DNA from 2 places in the Clostridium pasteurianum DSM 525 genome. Region 1 is predicted to be linked to the other one. Evidence: riboswitches for the same ligand, from Rfam matches in the RefSeq annotation. Region 1 holds a riboswitch; the other holds the start of a gene.
The links. A riboswitch is a leader RNA that binds a small molecule or an ion and turns the genes downstream of it on or off. The one in region 1 is predicted to bind glycine.
Positions count from the first base shown of each region.

Region 2: linked by a shared signal. The riboswitch ahead of CLPA_RS13255 (amino acid permease) and the one ahead of CLPA_RS16205 (ACT domain-containing protein) in region 1 are both predicted to bind glycine.

Region 1 covers NZ_CP009268.1:3,585,106-3,597,780, reverse strand. The annotation lists gene thiC (phosphomethylpyrimidine synthase ThiC) at 1-464, shown strand, start outside; gene thiS (sulfur carrier protein ThiS) at 558-752, shown strand; gene CLPA_RS16220 (thiazole synthase) at 858-1,622, shown strand; gene thiH (2-iminoacetate synthase ThiH) at 1,635-2,744, shown strand; gene CLPA_RS16210 (thiamine phosphate synthase) at 2,747-3,349, shown strand; glycine riboswitch at 3,610-3,699, shown strand; gene CLPA_RS16205 (ACT domain-containing protein) at 3,891-4,160, shown strand; gene CLPA_RS16200 (PFL family protein) at 4,187-5,545, shown strand; gene CLPA_RS16195 (MDR family MFS transporter) at 5,698-7,125, shown strand; gene CLPA_RS16190 (ABC transporter ATP-binding protein) at 7,204-8,943, shown strand; gene CLPA_RS16185 (ABC transporter ATP-binding protein) at 8,930-10,777, shown strand; gene CLPA_RS16180 (amidohydrolase) at 10,862-12,037, opposite strand; gene cobT (nicotinate-nucleotide--dimethylbenzimidazole phosphoribosyltransferase) at 12,411-12,675, shown strand, end outside.
Region 2 covers NZ_CP009268.1:2,905,806-2,918,480, reverse strand. The annotation lists partial or broken gene CLPA_RS20875 (helix-turn-helix domain-containing protein) at 287-400, shown strand; gene CLPA_RS13260 (FAD-binding protein) at 470-1,543, shown strand; glycine riboswitch at 1,690-1,776, shown strand; gene CLPA_RS13255 (amino acid permease) at 1,922-3,307, shown strand; gene nox (H2O-forming NADH oxidase) at 3,742-5,076, shown strand; gene CLPA_RS13245 (cupin domain-containing protein) at 5,215-5,550, opposite strand; gene CLPA_RS13240 (leucine-rich repeat domain-containing protein) at 6,087-7,463, shown strand; gene CLPA_RS13235 (glycerophosphoryl diester phosphodiesterase membrane domain-containing protein) at 7,862-8,851, shown strand; gene CLPA_RS13230 (hypothetical protein) at 8,838-9,494, shown strand; gene CLPA_RS13225 (DUF4350 domain-containing protein) at 9,475-10,473, shown strand; gene CLPA_RS13220 (AAA family ATPase) at 10,446-11,411, shown strand; gene CLPA_RS13215 (DUF58 domain-containing protein) at 11,423-12,675, shown strand, end outside.

The DNA of each region.
Region 1 (12,675 bases):
TACTTGAAAAAAAATTATGTCATGGTGCACCTTTTTATGTGTTAGGACCTTTAGTTACTGATGTAGCTCCAGGATATGATCATATTACTGCAGCTATAGGTGGAACAGTGGCTGCTTCCAGTGGAGCGGACTTTTTATGTTATGTTACTCCAGCAGAGCATTTGCGTTTGCCATCTCTTGAAGATATGAAAGAAGGAATAATTGCCTTTAAGATTGCAGCACATGCAGCAGATATAGCTAAGGGAATAAAGGGAGCTGTTGAGTGGGATAATGCCATGAGTAAAGCTAGGGCAGAGCTTGATTGGGAAACTATGTTTGATTTAGCTATAGATAGCGATAAGGCTCGTAAATATCGTACGGAATCTTCACCAGAAGATCCAGAAACTTGTACAATGTGTGGAAAAATGTGTTCTATGAGAACAATGAAAAAAGTGCTTAATAATGAGACTTTAAATATAAAATAGAATTTGATTCACAATAGGATTAAAGGGCAAAATTCTTTTTAGTTCGTCTTTTCTCCTATTGTAAATATATGAAGTTTGAGGGAAGTGAATCATATGGTTGTTAACGGAAAAGAAATGAATTTCAGAGATGGTATAACTATAGAAGAATTGTTAAATGAACTCAAAATAGAGGCTTATAAAGTGGTGGCAGAAGTAGATCTAAACATTATAGATAAAACAGAATATGCCACAACTAAGCTTACTAGCGACTCTAAAGTAGAATTAATAAGATTTGTAGGAGGAGGTTAAGGTATCTAGTCTAATAATTTATTAAATTTAGAATTAAAAAATATTAGCATAGCATACTTAATTAATTTTTTACTTTAATATGCTTAAAGTTAGGAGACAATTAAAATGGATGAATTTATTATTGGTGGTACAGAGTTAAAAAGCAGACTTTTTATCGGTAGTGGAAAATATTCTTCAAATAAAGTCATACCAGAACTACTGGAAAAGAGTGGGGCACAAGTTATTACTGCAGCACTTAGAAGGGTAGATTTTGAATCACAAGAAGAGAATATTTTAAATTATTTAAAAAAAGATACAATAATAATGCCTAATACTTCAGGAGCGAGAAATGCAGAAGAAGCTATAAGACTTGCAAGAATTGGAAAGGCAGCAGGATGTGGAAACTGGGTGAAAATAGAAGTTATTTCAGATAATAAATATCTTCTTCCAGATAATATAGAAACAATAAAGGCTACAGAAGTTTTAGCAAAGGAGGGGTTTGTAGTTTTGCCATATATGAATCCAGATCTTCCTGATGCAAAGAGAATGTTAGAAGTTGGTGCAGCTGCAATAATGCCTTTAGGTTCACCTATAGGAAGTAATAGGGGTATTAGAACAAAAGAAATGATTAGAATTCTAATTGAAGAAATAGATCTTCCAATAGTAGTAGATGCAGGTATAGGTAAACCATCAGATGCTGTTTTAGCCATGGAAATGGGGGCATCAGCAGTATTAGTTAATACAGCATTGGCTACTGCAGGAAATCCTGTGCTTATGGCGGAAGCCTTTAAACTTGCCGTTGAAAGTGGTAGAAAAGGATATTTAGCAAAGGCTGGTATGGAGAGAGAATACGCTGAAGCATCTTCACCTTTAACAGGATTTTTAAGATAGGGGGATGGAATAATGAGTTTTTTTGATGTAGCTGCTAGATTACAAGATTATGATTTTGATAGCTTTTTTAATAGTGTAACCAAAGAACAGATTGAATATATATTATCTAAAGATACACTAAGCAAAGAGGACTTTATGTGTCTTTTGTCACCAGCAGCAGAGGACTATATTGAAGTCATGGCACAAAAGGCGCATAAAATAGCAATTAATAATTTTGGCAGATCTGTTACCTTGTATACTCCTATATATATAGCTAATTATTGTGTTAATAAATGTGCATACTGTGGATATAATGTAGAGAATGATGTGCACAGAAAAAAACTTACTATGGAAGAAATTGAAAAAGAAGCACAGGCAATATATGCTTCTGGTTTAAGGCATATAATTCTTCTTACTGGTGAATCAAGATTTCATAGTCCGGTGTCTTATATAAAGGACGCTGTGAAATTATTGAAAAAATATTTTAGTTCTATCTGTATTGAGATATATCCTTTAGAGGAAAATGAATACAGAGAACTTATAGAAGCAGGGGTGGATTCACTTACTATATATCAGGAAACTTATAATATGAAAAAATATGATGAAATTCACTTAGCAGGCCCTAAAAAGAATTATAGATATAGAGTAGAAACTCCTGAAAGAGCTGCAAGAGCTGGAGTAAGAGGAATGGGTGTAGGGGCACTTTATGGACTTGACAGTTGGAGAAAGGAAGCTTATTTTTCCGGACTTCATGCAAGATACATTCAGGATATGTTCCCATACATGGAGATAAGTATGTCTGTACCTAGAATAAGGCCTCACGCAGGAAGTTTTACTGACATTAAAGATGTAACTGATAAAAATTTAGTACAGATAATGCTTGCTTTCAAAATATTCCTTAAAAGGTCAGGAATAAATGTAACTACTAGAGAATCAGCAGAGCTAAGAGATAATCTTATACCACTTGGAGTAACTAAAATTTCAGCAGGAGTTTCTACAGAAGTAGGAGGACATTCTTGTAAAACTGAAGATCAAGGAGAAAAACAGTTTGAAATTTCAGATAAGAGAAGTGTAGGAGAAATAAGAGAAATGCTTAAATCAAATGGATACTGTCCTGTCATGAAGGATTGGGAGTATGTGTAGTTATGAATAGAAAACTCTTTATAATTACAAATAGAAAACTTATAAAAAAAGGTGATTTATATACAGTAACAGAAGCCTGTGTACAAGGTGGAGCAGATGCTATTATTTTAAGAGAAAAAGATCTTTCATCAGAAGAACTTTATATTATGGCCTGTAGATTAAAAAAAATTATTAATAACAAAATACCTCTTATAATTAATGGTAATTATGATGTTGCTGTTAGGTGCAAAACGGAGGGAGTACATTTAAGTTATGATATATTTATTAAATTCAATAATAAATATAATGAATTAAAAGGTGTATCAATTCATTCCTTAGAAGAAGCTAAAATGGTAAATAATATGAATGCTGACTATATTTTGACCGGTCATATATTTAATACAGCTTGTAAAGCAGGACTTCCTGGAAGAGGAATAGAGTTTTTGAAGGATATTTGTGGAAATTTGTCATTACCAGTTATTGCAATAGGCGGTATAGATGAAAATAACATTAACAGCGTTCTAGAAGCAGGAGCTAGCGGAGCAGCCATAATGTCATCTGTTATGGAAGCTGATAATCCTAAAGATGTTGTATATAAAATGAAAAGTATTATTAATAATTTTTAGTGTAAATAATACAACAATTATGATGCGTAATTTTACTAAGAAAAGTGTATATAAGACATATGAAAATGAATATATACATTTTTCTATGTAAAATTTGTTTTTTTATTGATTTATATTAGTACATTGTGTTAAAATGGATTAGGTAATTTAATAAGTCGAATGAAGATAGTGGAATAATTAGACATGTGAAAATAAATAATAGGTCAAAGGGAGCATATTTGACTGATATTATTTAAAATGTTTTAATTTAAACCGTTATTGGACGAAACTCTGGAGAGACTCAAAGGAGCACCGAAGGGGAAAACTAGATTTATAGTGAAACTCTCAGGTAAAAGAACGGAGATTATATATTAAAAGAAACGTCTATGTTGTGTATCAAAAGTTTATTTATTACATAGAGAGTTGTTTTTAATTCTTCGCGCTTCTCAGAGACTAATTTTATTTAGTCTTTTTTTATTTATACATATTGATTGTTTTATTTTAAGTTAATTAAGCCTATACTATGTTTAGGTAATTTATTATTCAGGAGGAATTTGTTAAAATGAAATCATTTATCACAGTAATCGGAGAAGATAAAATAGGTATTATTCAAGGCATAACTTCAATACTAGCAGAAAATAAAATAAATATTATGGATATAAATCAAACTCTTTTGCAAAACTATTTTACAATGATAATGTTTGTGGATTTATCTAAGATGGAAATAGATGCTAAAAGGCTAAAAGAAAAGCTTGATGAAGAAGCTGAAAAACTTGGAGTTACAATTAAACTTCAACGTGAGGAAATATTTAGATCAATGCACGAAGTATAATAGATTAGGAATTGGGAGTTGAAAAAATGATTAATAATAAAGACATACTTGAAACTATCAATATGATTGAAAAAGAAAATCTAGATATTAGAACAATAACTATGGGTATATCACTTTTAGATTGCTGCGATCCAGATGGTGAAAAGTGTAGACAAAAAATATATGATAAGATAACGACAAAAGCTAAGGATTTAGTTAAAATAGGTGAACAAATAGAACTTGAATATGGAATACCTATTATACATAAAAGAATATCAGTAACTCCAATAGCATTAGTTGCTCAAAGCAGCAGTGATACAGATTATGTAGAATATGCAAAAACTCTGGATAAAGCTGCAAAGACTGTAGGTGTTAACTTTATAGGTGGATTTTCTGCATTAGTTCATAAAGGATGCACACCTGGAGATAGAATACTTATAAAATCTATTCCAGAAGCATTAGCAGTTACAGATAGAGTTTGTTCTTCTGTAAATGTTGGAACTTCAAAAGTTGGAATAAACATGAATGCGGTAAGGGATTTAGGAGAAATAGTCAAAGAGGCAGCTTATATTACAAAAGATAATGGAAGTCTTGGATGTGCAAAACTTGTAATATTCGCTAATGCAGTTGAGGATAATCCTTTTATGGCAGGAGCATTTCATGGTGTAGGAGAAGCAGATTGTGTTATAAATGTAGGTGTCAGTGGTCCTGGAGTTATAAAATCAGCTTTAGAAAATGTAAAGGGAGAAACCTTTGATGTTGTAGCTGAAACTATAAAGAAAACTGCATTTAAAATAACAAGGGTTGGCCAATTGGTAGCTACTGAGGCTGCAAAAAGACTTGATGTACCTTTTGGAATAGTAGATTTATCTCTTGCACCTACTCCGGCAGTAGGTGACAGTGTAGCTAGAATACTTGAAGAAATAGGACTTGAGGTTTGTGGTTGTCATGGTACAACTGCTGCATTAGCTATGCTTAACGATGCAGTTAAAAAGGGTGGTATAATGGCCTCTTCACATGTAGGAGGACTAAGTGGCGCTTTCATTCCCGTAAGTGAAGATGAAGGTATGATACATGCTGTAGAAATTGGTGCATTAAATATAGAAAAGCTTGAAGCTATGACTTGTGTTTGCTCAGTAGGTCTTGATATGATTGCTATTCCAGGAGATACACCTGCATCAACTATTTCTGGAATGATTGCTGATGAAATGGCAATTGGAGTAATAAATAATAAAACCACAGCGGTAAGAATAATTCCCGTTTATGGAAAAAGCGTTGGTGACAGAGTTGAATTTGGCGGACTTTTAGGAGCTGCACCAGTAATGGCTGTAAGCAAATTCTCTAGTGAAGATTTTATTGCTAGAGGTGGAAGAATACCTTCACCAATCCACAGTTTTAAAAATTAACTATATTCTAATTAATTATAAAAAGTAAAAATAAGATATGTAAATATAAAAAGCTACCTTGATTTGAAAGTTATTTTCTATTAAAGGGTGGCTTTTTTATTATCTGTTATTGAAAATGTAATATAAACAAGTTGTAAGGATGTGATATTAATATGAATGGAGAAAAGAATGGTGTAGTTTTAGCACTAATGTTAGCCATGTTTTTAGGGGCTGTTGAAGGAACTGTAGTAACTACTGCTATGCCTTCTATTGTGAAAGAATTAAATGGATTTAGTCATATGAATTATGTTTTTTCCTTATATTTATTAACCTCAGCAATTTCTACTCCTATATATGGAAAATTATCTGATATATATGGAAGAAAAATAACTTTGTGTACAGGTATTATAATATTTTTATTGGGAAGTATTCTATGTGGATTTTCACACAATATGTATGAACTTATAGCTTTTAGAGCTGTACAGGGAATAGGAGCTGGGGCTATATTTACCATAAGTTACACTATAGTTGGTGATATATTTAATGTTTCTGAACGAGCAAAAGTACAAGGATTTCTCAGTACTGTCTGGGGAATATCAAGTATAGGAGGGCCATTTCTAGGAGGATTTTTGATTCAATATATATCCTGGCACTGGATTTTTTTTATAAATATTCCTTTTGGTATAGTATCTATAATACTTTTAAAGAAATACTTAAAAGAAAATTTTAAAAAAAATATTGTCAATATAGATATTTTAGGTTTAATAATTTTAAGTTTATCCATTATAATATTTTTATATGGAATAATTTCTATTGAAAAGAATAGTAATTTTTATTCGATATTTTTAATAGCTTTATCAATTGGCTTTTTAATTATATTTTATTATATAGAAAAAAGAGCAAAAGATCCTATTATGCCTTTTGAAATTTTTACGAGGCATAACATAATAGCTAATATTGTAAGTTTACTAGTTTCAGCAATTTTAATAGCTTTAGATGTATATATGCCTTTATACATACAAAGTATCTTAGGATATAGTGCAGCAATTTCAGGATTAGCTATGGCACCAATATCTATAGCTTGGCTTATATCATCAATTATATTATCTAAATCTATATCTAAGTATGGTGAGTCTTTGTTAGCTTTTGTATCATCTATAATATTACTTCTTAGCTGTATATTCTTAGCTACTTTATATCTAAAAACTTCTTTGATTTTAATGATATTATATGGATTTATTATGGGATTTGGTTTTGGTGGATTATTTACAACTCTTACTATGATAGTTCAAGAATCGGTAGAGTATAATAAAAGAGGAGCTGCTACTGCATCAAATTCATTACTTCGTACTATAGGTCAGACTATAGGGATAAGTGCTTTTGGAATTATATTTAATTTAAATGTTTCAAAATATTTTTATAAATTAGGAATAACAAATATAGATACCAATAATTTATACAGTACTGGAAAAGTAAATCTTTATCAAATAAAAGGAGCATTGAATTATGGTATACATATAGTGTTTTTAATATTAATAATAATTTCTATTATTTCAGTGTTTCTATCTTATAGACTTTTAATAAATAGTAAGGATGCTTAATGCTGAAATTAACAACCTGACCCTGAAGTATTATAGTGACTATATTTAATTATTTATCTAAGAATATGAGGTGTAAAAATGGGGGCTTTTAAGAAATATATACATAAATACTGGAGAGGATTTTTACTTGCGATAGTATGTCTTATATTAGAGGCCAGTTGTGATTTGCTGCAGCCAACTATAATGTCAAAAGTGATTGATATAGGTGTAAAGAATAGGCAAATAGATTATGTATTTAAAATGGGAGGAATAATGCTGGGAGTTACAGCATTAGGGGCTTTGGCTGCCTGTGGACGTAATTTCTTATCCAGCAGTGTTTCTCAAAAATTTTCATCAGATATAAGAGTAGATATATTTAAAAAAATACAAGATTTTTCTCTGGATAATATTGATAAATTCTCTAAGGGATCTCTTATAACAAGAATTACAAATGATGTGACTTTACTTCAAAATTTTGCTAATGGGCTCATGAGAATCTTTGTAAAATCACCTATTGTATGTATTGGAAGTATTATTATGGCTTTAAGGCTTAATATTAAACTTTCTGTAGTGCTACTTGGAGTAATTCCAATAATTGCTTTAGTTATATTTTTAAATATGAACATAGGATATCCCTATTTTATTAGAGTACAAAGAGCATTAGATAGAGTCAATAATACGGTTAGAGAATATCTTTCAGGAGTTAGAGTGGTAAAGGCATTTAATAGATTTGATTATGAAACAGATAAGTTTAAAAAAATAAATGATGATTATAGCCTTTTATCTGCTTCAGCAATGAGAATAATGTCTATATTTTCACCTATAAATGGCATTATTGTAAATATTGGAATAATTATAATATTGTGGATTGGAGCCGTTAATGTGAATGCAGGTAATATGCAAGTAGGTCAAATAATAGCTTTTACAAATTATATGACACAGATACTTTTCTCAATTATGATAATATCTTCATTATTTAATATGTCAGTGAGAGCTAGAGCCTCAGCAGAGCGTATAGGAGAAATATTTAAAGAAGAGAGTACTTTAAAATACAACAATATTGAAGATAAAGAAATTAAGTATAAAGGAAGAATTGATTTTGAGCATGTTTATTTTTCCTATGGTAATAAAGATAAACCAGCATTAAAGGACATAAATTTTACCTGTATGCCAGGAGAAAATGTAGGTATTATTGGATCTACAGGTTCGGGAAAGACAACTTTAGTCAATCTTATTCCGCGTTTTTATGATGTGACTTCTGGTAGTGTAAAGATAGATGGTGTGGATGTAAAAGATATGGATAAAGATAATTTGATGGATAGAATAGCTATAGTGCCGCAAAAGTCTATATTATTTACAGGGAAGGTCATAGATAATATAAAATGGGGAAAAGAAGATGCATCCTTAAATGAAGTCATAGAAGCATCCAAGATCTCACAGGCTCATGAATTTATTTTGAAATTTCCAGAGAAATACAATGTACTTATTGGTCAAGGAGGAGTTAATTTTTCAGGAGGACAAAAACAGCGTGTAGCCATAGCAAGAGCAGTAATTAAAAGAACTGAAATACTTATAATGGATGATGCTACTAGTGCGGTAGATGTTACTACAGAGAGTAAAATAAGAAAATCATTAAAAAATTATACAAAAAATTTTACCCTCATAACAATAGCTCAGCGTATTACTTCTGTTATGGGATTGGACAAAATAATTGTACTTGATAATGGTGAAATAAAGGGAATTGGAAAACATGAGGAACTTATTAAAAATTGTGATGCATATAAAGACATTTTCTATTCTCAAATGGGAAAGGAGATGATATCTATTGTCAGAAAATAACAGCAAATATTCAAAAGAAAATATTAATATGTCCCGCATCAGTGGACGAAGCAGAATAAGAAGAAGTAAAGGTCCTGTAGAGAAACCAAAAAAATTTAAAGAAACTCTAAAAAGACTATGGTATTATTTCGGAAAACAACGAAAACTATTATTAATTGTATTTTTTATTACAATAGTTGATGCCATAATTACATTATTGGTTCCTTATTTAATAGGAAGGGCTATTGATACTATACCTATTGATGGCAAAGTTAATTTTAAAATACTTAAAATTATTTTACTTGCATTAATAATATCTTATTTTTTAGACGCAGTATTAACTTTTTTTCAAGGATGGCTTATGGCAGGAACAGCACAACATATAGTGAAAAATATGAGAGCAGATTTATTTAAAAAATTTCAAAAGCTTCCTATAGTATTTTTTGATGGAAATACTCATGGTGAAATTATGAGCAGAGTATCTAATGATGTAGACAATGTAAGCAGTACTATATCTCAATCAACTACACAGCTTATGTCTGGTATGATAACTATAATTGGATCACTGATTATGATGATTATTCTCAGCCCATTACTAACTTTAGCTAGTATGATTACTGTTCCCTTAGTATTTTTGCTAACTAGAATTATTGCTAAAAATACAAATGTTTTATTTAAAAACCAACAGAAAGAATTGGGAAGGTTAAATGCTAAAATAGAAGAAGCCATTTCTGGAATTTATGTAGTAAAGGCCTTTAATCATGAAAATAGAGAGATACAAGAATTTGAAGAAATTAATAATGATTTATATAAAGTATCTTTAAGAGCACAAATATGGTCTGGATATTTAATGCCTCTAATGAATGTAATCAACAATATTGGTTTTGCGGTGGTTGCAGGTGTAGGAGGAATTCTTGCAGTAAAAAATATTGTAACTATTGGTATTATAGCTAGTTTTTTAAGTTATTCAAGACAATTTTCAAGGCCCTTAAATGATCTAGCCAGTATATTTAACACTCTTCAATCTGCTGTAGCAGGAGCTGAACGGGTATTTGATACATTAGAAGAGAAAAATGAAGATGAGGATGCTGTAGATGCTACAATATTACATAATCCAAAGGGAAATGTAATATTTCAAAATGTTAGTTTTGGATATCGTAAAGATTTAAAAATTCTTAAGAATATAAATTTTAAAGTAAAATTTGGAACCAGTGTTGCTTTAGTGGGCCCTACAGGAGCAGGAAAAACCACTATAGTGAATTTACTTACAAGATTTTATGATGTTTCTGCAGGTAAAATATTTATAGACAACAAAGATATAAGAGAATATACTCGCGATAGTTTAAGAAGATGCTTTGGTATGGTACTTCAGGACACTTACTTATTTACGGGAACAATAAAGGAAAACATAAGATATGGAAAATTAGATGCTGCCGATGATCAAATAAGGAGAGCAGCTATTATGGCAAAAGCTGACGACTTTATAAGGGATTTACCTAAAGGTTATGATACTTTATTATTTGAAAGTGGGAGTAATTTGAGCCAAGGACAAAGACAACTTTTAGCTATTGCTAGAGCCATACTTTCCAATCCGTCTATATTAATTTTGGATGAAGCTACAAGCAGTATAGATACTAGAACTGAAATGAAAATACAACAGGCAATGTCAAAATTGATGGAAGGTAGAACAAGTTTTATTATAGCCCATAGATTAAGTACTATAAAAGATGCAGATGTTATTATGGTCATAGACAATGGACAAATTATTGAAAAGGGAAATCATGATGAACTTATAGAAAAAAAAGGTTTTTATTATGATATGTATCTTAGTCAAGTTAATAGTATGGAAAATTAGATAATAGGAGAAAAGTGCGGAACACTTTTCTCGGTGGAAAGTTGAATACATGATTCTTGCTTCGTCTTTTCCAACAAAACTGTACTATTTTGAATTTTCTAAATATTCATAAGCGTATTCAGCATATAAACTGCTAGCTATTTGAAGAGCATCCTCATCAATGTTAAATCTGTCATTGTGCAGTGAATAAATAGCATCTTTTTCAGTATTTCTTGCACCAACTAATGCAAAAACTCCAGGAACTTCTTGAAGATATTCAGCGAAGTCTTCAGATATTAAAAATGTCTTTTTTTCAGCTATGGCATCTATAGACAATATTTCTTCTACAGCATGTCTACCCATTAAAGCAAGAGTATAATCATTTATTACTGGTGGAACAGTAAAATCATATTCTAGATCTGCTTCGGCTTTATAAGATCTCGCTGTACTTTGAATTACACGTTTTATAGCATGAGGAATATTTTTTCGTACCTCATTGTTAAAACATCTTGTAGTACCATGCAGTACTGCTGTATCTGCTATTACATTATATTGAGTTCCGGCAGTCATGGTACCTACACTTACTACCACTGGTTCTAAAGGGTCTATCTCCCTACTTACAATGGATTGTAAATTTAAGACTATGGCTGATGCTACAACTAGGGCATCTACAGCTAAATTTGGCTTTGCACCATGTCCGCTTTTACCCTTTACGGTTATTTTAAATTTATCTGAGGAAGCCATTCTAGGGCCACCTTCAATAGATATTTTACCACAATCTATATCGGGAACTAAATGTATACCAAATACACTATCAACTCCATCTAAAAAGCCCTCGGTAACTAGAGATTTAGCTCCACTTCCAGCTTCTTCTCCTGGTTGAAAGATAAGTTTAACAGTTCCACTAAGATCAGGTTGTATTTCTTTTAGTATTCGTGCAGCTCCAAGTAGTGAAGCCATATGACCATCATGACCGCAAGCGTGCATATATCCTGTATTTTTTGATTTATAATTTATAAGGTTACACTCGGTAATAGGCAAGGCGTCTATATCAGCACGAAGAGCAATAGTTTTACCTTTTTTTCCACCTTCGATGGTTGCAAGTATACCTGTACCGGTATTGCTGGATATTTTATAGGATATTCCCAATTTATCCAGTTCGCTTCGTATTTTTCTTGAAGTTTCAAATTCCTGCAGACTCGGTTCAGGGTATTTATGAAAATGTCTTCTCAATTCTACTATATAATCCTTATATTTTGGTGCAATAGCTTTAATATTCATTTATTTCATCTCCAATCCTTTAACAAATTATCAATATTATTGTTGATTATATAATAATACTGTAGATATTAATTTGATTATTAACATATTGTATAATTTAATTATACTACAATATTAAGAATTTTAACATGGTAAGAGCTTTATAGAAAATGTAAAGTTTTGTATTGACATTAAAATATTAATGTGCATATAATCAGATAATAGTGAATCTTAGTAAACTACAATTTAGATTGTTATTTATCTGAAAGAATTGTATAAGGTATGTGGTTTCTTATATACATATAAACAAAATTATTTATATTGACACTGTGTAAATTTCAATTTATGTTAGAAATATAAGATGTTAAAATTAAATATCTTATTTGGGGGATTTATGGATTTATTTAATGGAACATTAGAGAATATAGAACCATTGTATGATGACAAAATTGTTTTAGCCAAGAAGCGATTGGATTCTTTGGCAAAACCTATTGGTAGTCTTGGCGAACTAGAGGAAATATCTTGGAGGATGGCCGGGATAACTGGTAAGATAAATAATAATATAAAAAAGAAAAATACAATAATAATGTGTGCCGACAATGGAGTAATTGAAGAAGGTGTCAGTTCCTGTCCTAAAAATTTAACAGCCGTTGTAACAG
Region 2 (12,675 bases), 680 kb from region 1:
AAAAAAACTGCATTTCATTTACAAAACTGGCTTTTCGAGTGCAAAAACTGCATTTCATTTACAAATATTTAGTTGTTGATTACAAACATTGCATCTGGTTTTACAAAGTTGCGTCTTCTTTTACTATTGAGTTCACTAATATCGAAATATCAATTTGAACAATAAATATATAATTTAAATTAATAAAAATTTATTGACAAACAATAAATATGATATTAAAATCAAAGTACAATAAAGTAGTAAGGTGCTTTTATGAAACGCAAACAAGTTTCAATAATTTTCTTAACTTTCAGAAATAGTTGGAATAACCATGGCTAGTCTTTCCATATTGAAAAATGGAAAGGCAAAAGCCCTTCGATTATCAACTTTAGAGGCAATTTGTAGGACTCTAGAATGTTAGTCTGGAGATAGTTTAGAAGGCAAAAGTTACGAAAATAAAAAATAATACCTAATAAGGAGGTAAAGTTCAATGTACGATATAGTGATTGTTGGAGCTGGACCAGCCGGAGCCACTTTAGCCAGACTGCTTGGTAAAAAATTAAAAATATTAATTATGGATAAAAGGCAACTGCTAGATATGAATTCTAAAAGCAATTTTGAAAAATGTTGCGGTGGATTACTTGCTCCGGATGCACAGCAGATGCTAGCCAAGTTTGGACTAGGCATTCCTAAAGATATATTAGTTGGGCCTCAGCTATTTACGGTGAGAACTATCGATATTCAGAATAACATAGAACAGTATTATCAACGTCACTACATAAATGTTCATCGAGAGAAATTTGATAAATGGTTAGTTTCAATGGTTCCTCCTGAAGTTACAGTAGTTTGTGAGGCAGTCTTTAAAAGATTTGAAATAGCAAATGATAATAATATTAAGGTGCAATATTTTGAACAGGGGAAAGAACGTACTATTTATACAAAAGTTTTGGTAGGTGCAGATGGAGCTTTTTCAACTGTAAGAAGAAAGATTTCATTAGACTCACGAAATCCCAAGACATATATTTCAATTCAAGAATACTATAAAATGAATAGTAATCTACCATATTTCTCTTCCATATTTGATGATGATATCACTGATTTTTATTCATGGACAATTCCAAAGGATGATTTACTTGTTTTGGGAACAGCAGTTATGCCAAAGAATAAACCCTATGAAAAATTTATGGCATTAAAAAAGAAGCTTATTTTGAGAGGGTTTGAGTTTGGTCCCTGTGTAAAGAAAAATGGTGCTTATTTATTGAGACCTGAAAAACTGGATCAGATTTGTCTTGGTAAAGCAAATATTCCATTAATTGGTGAAGCTGCTGGCTGGATTAGTCCTAGTTCCGCTGAGGGATTAAGTTATTCATTTAAAAGTGCATATGCATTAGCAAATGCAATACAAAAGCGGCCTGATAGTATTATTGCTGAATATTATCGAAATACCAATAAACTACGGATTAATATAAGATTGAAACATCTCAAGTCACCATTTATGTACAACACTTTTTTAAGGAAGATAGCAATGAAATCAGGTTTAATGAGTATGGATATTATTAATTAATCATTGCAAATTTACTAGATATGTATTAATATATATAACGGTAAATTTCAATATTCAGATGAAGATAGCGGGAGAGTTATGGTTATATCCATTCACCGAAGAAGTAAATCTTTCAGGTATCTATTTAATTAGAGATGACTGCTATTAGATGAAACCTTGGAGAGACTCTTGATGAGCACCGAAGGAGAAAGTCGTACGGCAAAACTCTCAGGTAAAAGGACAGGGAAAAGGAAAAGAAAAAGGCAGCATATTTCTTATCATTTCTTATAAAAGTACTTACTTAAATCAATTTTACTGTACGTCTAGTATTACTTCAATCATAAAAAGGTGACATTGACATGAATTTATCAGTAGTAATATTAGAAAGGCGGAATACATATGTCGGAAAATGAAAATCTATCCAGAGGGTTAAAAAATCGTCATGTTCAGTTACTTGCAATTGGAGGTGCAATTGGAACTGGATTATTTCTTGGTGCAGGCAGATCCATTCATCTGGCTGGTCCATCTATTTTATTTGCATACACCATAACAGGGGCAATTTGTTTCCTTATTATGCGTGCTCTTGGGGAATTATTGCTTTCCAATTTAAATTATCATTCTTTTGTAGATTTTGTACATGATTATTTAGGAAACACAGCAGCATTTATTACAGGATGGACCTATTGGTTCTGCTGGATTTCACTTGCTATGGCTGATTTAACTGCTTCAGGACTTTATATTCAGTACTGGTTCCCAAGTATACCTCAATGGGTTCCAAGCTTTATATTCCTTTTAATTTTACTAGCTATGAACCTTACTGCAGTAAAATTATTTGGTGAAATGGAATTCTGGTTTGCATTGATTAAAATTGTTGCAATTTTATTGCTGATTATAATTGGTATATTTATGATTGTTAAAGGATTTTCTACAAATGCTGGTGTATCTAGTTTTTCAAATCTTTGGAATCACGGTGGTTGGTTTCCAAATGGGGCAAGTGGTTTTATACTTTCTTTCCAAATGGTTGTATTTGCTTTTACTGGAATTGAATTGGTTGGTTTAACAGCTGGTGAAACTGAAAATCCAGCACAGGTTATTCCAAAGGCCATTAATAACATTCCAATTAGAATTATTATTTTCTACATAGGGGCACTTATTGTTATTATGAGTATATATCCATGGAATTCAATTAATCCAGCTAAGAGTCCCTTTGTACAGGTATTTGCTGCAGTGGGAATTGCAGCAGCAGCAAGTATTATAAATTTTGTTGTACTGACATCAGCTGCGTCTGCTTGTAACAGCGGTATATTCAGTACAAGTCGTATGGTTTATTCTCTTGCCAAAGAAGATAATGCACCTAAGTCAATGGAAAAATTAACTTCTCATAAAGTGCCTTCTAATGCTTTAATATTCTCTGCAGCTGTCATATTAATTTCAGTTATCCTGAGCTATATTATGCCAGAAGGAGTATTTGTACTTATTACCAGTGTATCAACATTCTGCTTTATATTTATTTGGGCTATTATAGTTGTCTGTCATCTAAAATATCGCAAAGCTAATCCTGAACTTGCGGCTAAGAGCAAATTCAAAATGCCCTTTTACCCAATTGCCAACTATGTAATTTTAGCATTTATTGCTTTTGTTTTAGTTGTATTGGCGCTTAATAAAGAGACTCGTGTGGCCCTATTTGTAACACCTGTATGGTTTATAATGCTTTGGGTGATTTATAGTAAGGTTAGTGTTCCTTCTTTCTCAAAGGATACAGCTAAATTACATAAAATAGAATAAATATAAGCAAATTTGATTTTATACTTTAAAATTAAAGAGAAAATTAAAAATCCAGTTGAGGTAATATTAGTTATTTCAGGTTTAAATCAAAAAGAATATAATGTGGTGAAGCTTAGCTTTACAAATCAAATAAATAATCCACCTGAACTTATTTGTATTGAAAAAATTTTTATTTAGGATGTGTTTTCTATGAAAATACATCTGTTTTTTTGTATTTTTTTATATAAAATTTCAAAAGATAATCTTAAATGCTAATGTCTTAAAAATATTAGTATTAATTTAACAGTTTTAACAATATATTTTATATTGAAATTTTTATAAATTTATTTTAAGTATTGATTAAATAATATAATTATGATATCTTATTATCATAGAATTGTAATTATTAAATAATAATTAATGTTTATTAATAAGGCGTAAAAGGAGAGATTAATATGAGCAAAATTGTTTTGGTAGGTGCAAATCATGCTGGGACTGCAGCAGCTAATACTATTTTGGATAACTATCCTGAAAATGAATTGGTTATTTTCGATAGAAATAATAATATCAGTTATTTAGGATGTGGTACTGCTTTGTATGTTGGAAGACAAATAGAAGATACTGCTGGTCTATTTTATTGTTCTCCAGAAATATTTGCTTCTAAAAAAGCTGTGGTACATATGGAAGCAGAAGTAAAAAATGTGGATTTTCAAGAAAAGAAAGTTTATGCGGTAGATAAAAATGGCATAGAAATAGTTGAAAGTTATGATAAGTTAATTTTGGCTACAGGATCCCTTCCTATTATTCCTAAAATTCCTGGAGTTGATTTAGAAAATGTAGAAAATGTGAAGTTATTTCAGGATGGTCAAAAAATTGATAAATTGCTTCAAGATGGTTCAATTAAAAATGTAGCAGTAGTAGGAGCAGGGTATATTGGAGTTGAAATTGCAGAAGCCATTAAACGTCGTAATAAACAACCTCTATTATTTGATGTGGCAGATACTAGTCTTTCAAGTTATTATGATGAATGGTTCAGTCATGACATGGATGAAATCTTAAAAGACAATGGAGTAGAATTACACTACAATGAAATGGTTAAGAAAATCAAGGGTGATACTAAGGTAACGGGTATTGTCACTGATAAAGGCGAGTATGATGTGGATTTAGTAATTGTTTGTATAGGATTTTATCCAAATAGTTATATTGGTAAAGATAAAATTAATACTATTGGAAATGGAGCTTATAAGGTAAATCTTAATCAAGAAACAAATATTAAAGATGTATACGCCATTGGTGATTGTGCTACTGTATATAGCAATGTCATAAAACAGAGTAATTATATAGCACTGGCAACTAATGCAGTACGCAGCGGTGTAGTAGCCGGACACAATGCTTGTGGTACATCTATTGAATCAGCAGGGGTACAAGGTTCTAATGGAATATGTATATTTGGATATAAGATGGTGTCTACTGGTCTTAATTTAAAAGCTGCAAAAAAAGCGGGATTTGATCCAGTTTATACACAGTATGAAGATTTACAAAAACCGGCTTTTATTAAAGAAGAAAATGAAAAGGTAAAAATTCGTATTATCTATGATAGGGAATCCCGCAGAGTACTAGGGGCAGAGATGGCTTCATATTATGATATTTCCATGGGTATTCATATGTTCTCCTTGGCCATTGAAGAGGGAGTTACTATTGATAAGATAAAACTTCTTGATATATTCTTCTTACCTCATTTTAATCAGCCTTATAATTATATAACTATGGCAGCATTGAGTGCTAAGTAATAGTATAAAAATAAGGTATTAATATTTACAGTAGGAAATCTTGTGACTGTAGACTTGTATTAATTTTAATAATAAAAATTATATAAAAAGGCATTCAATCTGTGAATTGAATGCCTTTTATGCATCTGAAATACATAATTAATTTTTTATTACAGTCAACAGCATTTTAAATTTTTTACGAGCTTCTAAACCGTGTGGGATATTAGAAGGCATAACTATAGTTTCTCCTTCTTTAACCGTAAATATATTGTCACCTATGGTGATTTCAGCTTCTCCATCTAATATCTGGACCATAGCATCTCCAGGAGTGACATGGGAACTTATACCTTCATTCTTATCTAGTGAAAATAAAGTAATATTTGCATTAGGTGTCTGCGCAATAGTTCTGCTTATAACCTGGCTTTCTTGATAAGATACTAATTCTTTTAGATTGACTATCTTTGAAAATTCTATATTTTTTATTAAATTATTCATTATCTTCACCTCTTTATATTCTTTAATCATAGTATAAGCCTTTTATTGATAAAAATATGTATCACAGGTTACCAAATGTATAAATTTAATTTGCTATATAGAGATTTTAATTGTGATTTTTATAATTATTTTAAATATATTACTTATATATTGACACTGGGAAATATAAGTAATATAATTACAGCTAACATATATGTTTACTAAGATTCGAGTTTTTTATATTTTAATTAATTAATCACATCAATTATGACAATCTAAGAATAAGCCTGTTATTAAAGAAAATTGAAACAAGTTCTTAATTCAGGTGGGGATTCTTTTACCCCCTCTGAATTTTAGAACTGCAAATGCATGGCTTACTTGGCGTCGAACTCCCACTTGAAGAAAAGTAGAGAACCCAAATTTTAATTTGGTGTGAATCACTTTCACAGAGTGCAAGTAGAGAACCCAAATTTTAATTTGGTGCGAGGACTGTACAGAGTGCGTGGGAGACTTACGCCAAGTTAGTCAGGTTAAATATTATGAATGGGGGCATAAATTTGAATAGTGTTAAAAAGAAGATAGTTTTAGTTATTATTATTTTACTGGTCATTGGCATTTATCCTATTTATAAAATTGTTTCTAGCGATAAAGCTAGTGCAGCTGTAACAAATAAAAAGAATATTCAAGTATCATCTATAAATTTTGACAAAACTACATATAGCTTAAGTATAGGTAATACATATGCTTTAAATGAAATTATATTGCCTAGTAATGCTACAAATAAAGCTGTTACATGGTCATCATCGTCACCTAATATAGTAAAAGTAGATTATGATGGAGTTATAACTGCCCTGCAGAAAGGCACAGCAAAGATTACAGCAACTACTGATGATGGAGATAAAACAGCTGTCTGTACCGTAACTGTAAATGATCGTGATGTTAATGATACAGTAATAACTTTTAAAGACAAAAATTTAGAACAAAACATAAGGTATAATATTCATAAACCTACAGGTGATTTATATAAAAGTGATGTTAAAAATATTACTAATTTATCTGCGAGTTATCAAGATATAAAAGATATTAGCGGTATAGAAAATTTAATAAATTTACAAGTACTTAATTTAAGCAGAAATCAAATAAAAGATATAAATGCTATAGGAAATCTAACTAAATTAGAGACGATTTATCTTGAAAATAATCAAATAAGTGATATAAGTCCGCTAAAAGGGTTAGCTAACTTACAGATTCTTGGATTGAAGAAAAATCGAATAAATGATATTAATTCACTAAAAGGGTTATCTAATTTAAAAACTCTTGCTTTAAATTTTAATGAAGTAAGTGATATTAATGTATTAAAGGAATTAAGCAATTTATACAGTGTTGATTTACAATCAAATAAGATAAGCGATATAAGTTCATTAAAAGACTTAAAAAACTTACAGTATCTTTATTTAGAGTCTAATAAAATAAAAGATATAAGTATATTGAAGAATTTAACTAATTTACAGGATATTAGTTTGGAATCTAATGAAATAGACGATATAAGCAGTATAAATAACTTAACTAAGTTAAATAGTCTTATTTTATCAAATAATCAAATAAGTGATATTAGCGCGTTAAGCCAATTGACTAATTTGCAATTTAAACTTGATCTAGAAGGAAATAATATAACTGATGTAAAACCATTAAAGGGATTAGTTAAATTACAAAATCTTGTACTGAATTCCAATAAATTGAGTAATTTAAGTGGGCTAGATTCTTTAACTAATTTACAAATACTTGAACTAAAAAACAATCAAATAAGCGATATAAATCCATTAAAAAAAATGTCTCGTCTTCAATATCTTTTTTTACAAGGAAACAAAATTAGTGTTGATAATCAGCAGGCATTGAAAAAGGCTCTATTGCAGCTAAAAAATATATATTTTTAAAAGTATTGTATATATTTTTAGGGGTAAAAACGATATGAAATAATTTATTTCAATAAAACTTTGTTTAAAATACAGTAATAAAATTGTAAATAATTTAATCAAGGGAAATTAAAATTATAATATAACTTTAATTTCCCTTGATTTTTATTTTATAATTTTACAATGTTATTTTTGATTTCATTTAAGTATTATTGATAAAAATTATATATATAAATTTTTTGATTAATTTTAATAATAATAGTACTTATATAGATTATTTAATGAATATACGGTAAAATAATTGTATGCATACATAATATTGTCAAAAATAAATGTTGTTAATACATAAGTTCTTTTTAAGTTAAGGTATATAACATGATTTAAAGGTGCTTATAATTTTGTTTTTAGGAGAATACCATATGAATATAATGAATCTTTCAGAAATAATGGATAGGTCTATTGAAATTTTAAAAAAATATATTAAAACTATAATTTTATTTAATCTTGCCTATGGTGTTATTTCATTTATCGCAGTGGTTGTGTTATTTGTAATAGGAATAATTTTAATGTTTTTATTTCGTGATAGTCTGACAAGTCCAATAATCTTTGGAATCATATTTTCTATTTTGTCTCTTTTGGGAGTTTCATTTTTTTTATCTACAAATATAGGGATGATTAAAATTTCCAGTCAAGATTTTCTTGGAGGAAAGGTCTACGCAGATGAAGCAATAAAAATTTCCTTTAGATATATATTTAAAGTATTTGCTATTGTAATATGTGTTTTTATTTTGTTTATTCCTGTTATGGCAATTTTAGGAACTATAATTTATTATGCTTACAAAGGTAATGAACTGATATTTAATTCTTTTGACTTCTATAATCCAATTGAAATAACTTTAATTATTACTTCAGTAATAATATTATTAGTTACGGCTATTATATTTTTATCTTACATAACTTGGATTATATTCTCTCTTCATACACTTGTTATAGAAAAACAAAGTATTTTCACATCAATAAAACGTAGTTTTCAATTAGTTAAAGGTGATTTTTGGAAAATACTTGGATGTATAATAATATTCAGTTTATCAACTTTTGTAATAAGACTATCCCTTGATAGTTTTTTGGCTGTGATATTGAGCATATTCTATATGCTTCTTAAATTTTTAAGTGTAGAAGGAGATTATGTCACTTTTATGGGAGTAATTTTTGTATATGCCAGATGGCCTTTAAGTATTTTATCCTGGCTTGTTATTTCACCAGTTGTTACTATAATGATATCCCTATTATACTTTAATCAGAGATTTAAAAAGGAAGGCTATGACATTCTATTAAAGCTTAAAAAAATACAACAAAGTGAAGAAAGGAATAGAACAAGTGAATCTACTGAGTTTAATGATACCATCTGAAACACAGTTTAATGATACAGTACAGGAAATACTTAAGGGTGCTGAGTATAAACATTTAAATAATGCTTTTAGTGATATGATAGAGGGAATTAAAGAAACATTGATAAAACTTATTTTAAAAGTTCTTGAAAATACTTTTTCTAATATGTCTAATGTTTCTTCAATATCTGAAAATCTTTCTACTGTGTTCATAATTATAGGTATTTTAATATTATTGGGTTTGATAATTTTTATATCCATAAAAATAAGTAAGTCCTTTGAGAAAAGACAGAGAATAAGAGAAATATTAGGAGAAAAAATAGATAATAACACTACGCCAAATAGTTTAAGGCACAAGGCTGATAATTTTAGAAAACAAAAGGATTTTAGGAAGGCTATACGTTATGAATTTATAGCATTATTGCTTCTAATGCATACAAAGGGTGTTTTATATCTTGATGAAGCAAAAACCAATAGAGAAATTTATGAATATCTTGAGAAGAATAAAATTTCTACTTTAAAAGCTTTTAAATATTTGTCAGAAACTTTTAATGAGTGTTGGTATGGTCATAAATTAAAGGAAGATAGAGTATATGATCAGTGGCAATCCAATATGTCTTCAGTTTGGAATGAGGTGATAAATCTTGAAAACAAAAATAAGTAGGGATTTAATATTATTTATTATATTCATTCCTGTTTTTCTTATAATTACTTTTTATGTATCCAGCAGAATGCAGGATAAGATGCCTTCCTATTCTGTCAGTAATAAATCAAAATTTGGGATTAGTGTTTTTTATGAAGCCATGAAGAAACTTGATTATCCTGTAGAAAGAACTCTAAAACCTGTAAATACATTTAGTACAGATAATATTCAAATAGTACCTGCAGGTGGGGATTTTGATATAAATTCTGATGATATAAAAAACTGGATAAATAAAGGAGGTAAACTTATATATATTGCTCCTGAAAGTATACATTTTATAAATTATGCAGTTCCACAGGAAGAGAAGGGTGATTTTACTGTATACAAATATGGTAAGGGTAATATTATTACTTACAATTCATCAAATATTACAAATAAAACTCTAATGGTAAATACTAATAAAGCTTATGAATTTCTTAAGGAGATTGATAGATATTCTTATAACAAAATATATTTTAATGAAAATTACTTGTTTTCTTTGGAGGGTGGTAAATCCCTATGGGATTATGTACCTTTACAATTGAGATATTTTATCTATCAGATTTTAATAATAGTGGTTGCATTTTTCTATTACAAAGGTAAAAGATTTGGCAGATCAATCCCATTGTATGAAGAGATTGAAAGAAGTGAAAATGAATACTTATACTCTGCTGCATCTTTATACAGATCAGCAAATTGCTGGGATATTATGCTTGAAAATTATTATGAAAGCTTTTTAAGACAAATTAATTGCTCTCATGAAAATTGGCTGCATTACTGGGGAAAAAAGGAATTTGATTCTCTTGAACAGGCAAAAAAGGTATATAAGTTCATTGATAAAAAAGATAAGAAATTAAAATCAAAAGAATGTATGTCTATAATTGCCAGTATAGAAAATTTAAAAAATATTGAAAAGCAAAGGAGAGATTCATATTGGAAAATAATCAAGAAAAGCTTGTAAAAAATAGTATAGATAAAATAACCTCAGAATTAAAAAAAGTAATAGTGGAGCAGGATGAATTAATAGAATTCTCCCTTATAAGTTTAATTTGCGGAGGGCATGTCCTTTTAGAAGGAGTTCCTGGTCTTGCTAAAACACTAATGGTTAAAGCTCTATCAAAAATAATTTCTATGGAGTTTAAAAGAATTCAATTTACTCCTGATCTGATGCCGGCAGATGTAACGGGTACGAAAATATTCAATATGCAGACAAGGGAATTTGAACTTAAAAAAGGTCCTATTTTTACAAACTTACTTTTAGCTGATGAAATTAATCGTACTCCACCTAAGACACAGGCAGGACTTTTAGAAGCTATGGCTGAAAATACTGTTTCCATTGACGGGGAAATGATTTCTCTTCCTTCTCCTTATATGGTACTTGCAACACAGAATCCTTTGGAATATGAGGGAACATATCCACTGCCAGAGGCACTGATAGATAGATTCCTAATGAAGCTCGTAATTGATTATCCATCTATTGCAGCGGAAAAAGAAGTTCTAAAACGTCATCATCAAGGTTTGCATAGTATAGATTTGGACAATTATAATTTACAAAAGGTATGTACAGCAGAAACTATTTTAAAATGCAGACGGGAAGTGCAGTCAGTAGGAATAGAGGATAGCCTTATGAAATACATAGTAAGTATAATTTCTGAAACTAGGAATAATCCTCTTATTGATATAGGAAGTTCTCCTAGAGGGTCCATTGCTGTGCTGGAATGTTCTAAAGCTTATGCTGCCTACTCAGGTCGTGATTATGTAATTCCAGAAGATATAAAAAAGGTAGTTATACCAACACTAAGACATCGTATAATTTTAAAACCAGAATTAGAGCTTGAGGGAGTCAATCCAGAACAGGTGCTTTCAGATATACTATCAAAAGTAAAAGTACCCAGGTAGGAGTGATATTATTGAATTTTACTAGACGTTTTATTTGTTTATTGTGTCTGGGATTTTTAATCCTTATTTTGGAAATTATAGTAAATAATTATTTTAGCTTATTTATAATTTATAATTTAATCTGTGCTGCACTGCTTATAACAGATTACTTTATATCCGTTAATGAGCAGGATTTTATAGTTGAACGCTGTGGAGATGAAAATCTATCTATTTATGAAAAAGAGTCTATAGGTTTTAAAGTATACAATAAAGGTGATTATAAGTTATATGTGAAATTGAAGGATGAGATACCTGATTTCCATTTTAAAGCTGAAAATAAAATTATGGAAGACTATATACTTCCTAAAGAGAAGAAATTTCTACAGTATTTTGTAGTTCCAACTAAAAGAGGAGCCTTTACTTTTAATAATGTCTATGTAAAATGTAGAGGAAAATTAGGGCTATGTGAAAAAATATTTAAAATAAATATTTCTAAGGAATATAAAGTGTATCCCAATTTAAAAAATCTTCGTAAATATAGGATTAGTATATGCAATAATAGAATGTTTAAACAAGGTCAAAGAAATTTGAGAATTCTTGGAAAGGGAACTTCTTTTGAAAGTTTAAGAGAATATGTATCTGGTGATGAGTATAGAAAAATTAATTGGAAGGTTACAGCTAGAGCAAATAAACCTATAATAAATCAATATGAACCAGAAAAAAATCAGCACGTATATATATTTATAGATGCAGGCAGACCTATGAGTTACAGTATAAAGGGCTACAGAAAGCTGGATATGGCAGTAAATACTGCCCTTGTTTTATCCGATGTAGTAAATCGTACTGGAGATCAGTCAGCACTTATATTATTCAGTACAGAAGTGAAAAACATGCTTTTGCCAGGTAAAGGTAATGAGCATAGAGCTAAAATGCTGGAAATGCTCTATCACGTACAACCCAATAATGAAACTTCAAATTATGATGAAGCCTTTTACTATTTTAAGAAGAAAGAACGTCATAATAGTATAATTTTTCTTTTTACGGATTTTGATACTTTAGAAGAAGCAGAAAATATGATTAAAGTATTGCCCATTATTTCAAGAAACAATAGAGTTGTAATAATACTAATGAAAAATGAGGAATTAAATAAAATAAGTACTATGGAAATTAAAAATGAAAAAGATATATTTAATAAAGGTGTGGCACTGGAGCTTTTAGAGGATAGACGTAAAATTATAAGTTTACTTAATAGGAGAGGGGTTCTTTGTCTGGAATGCGCCGCAGA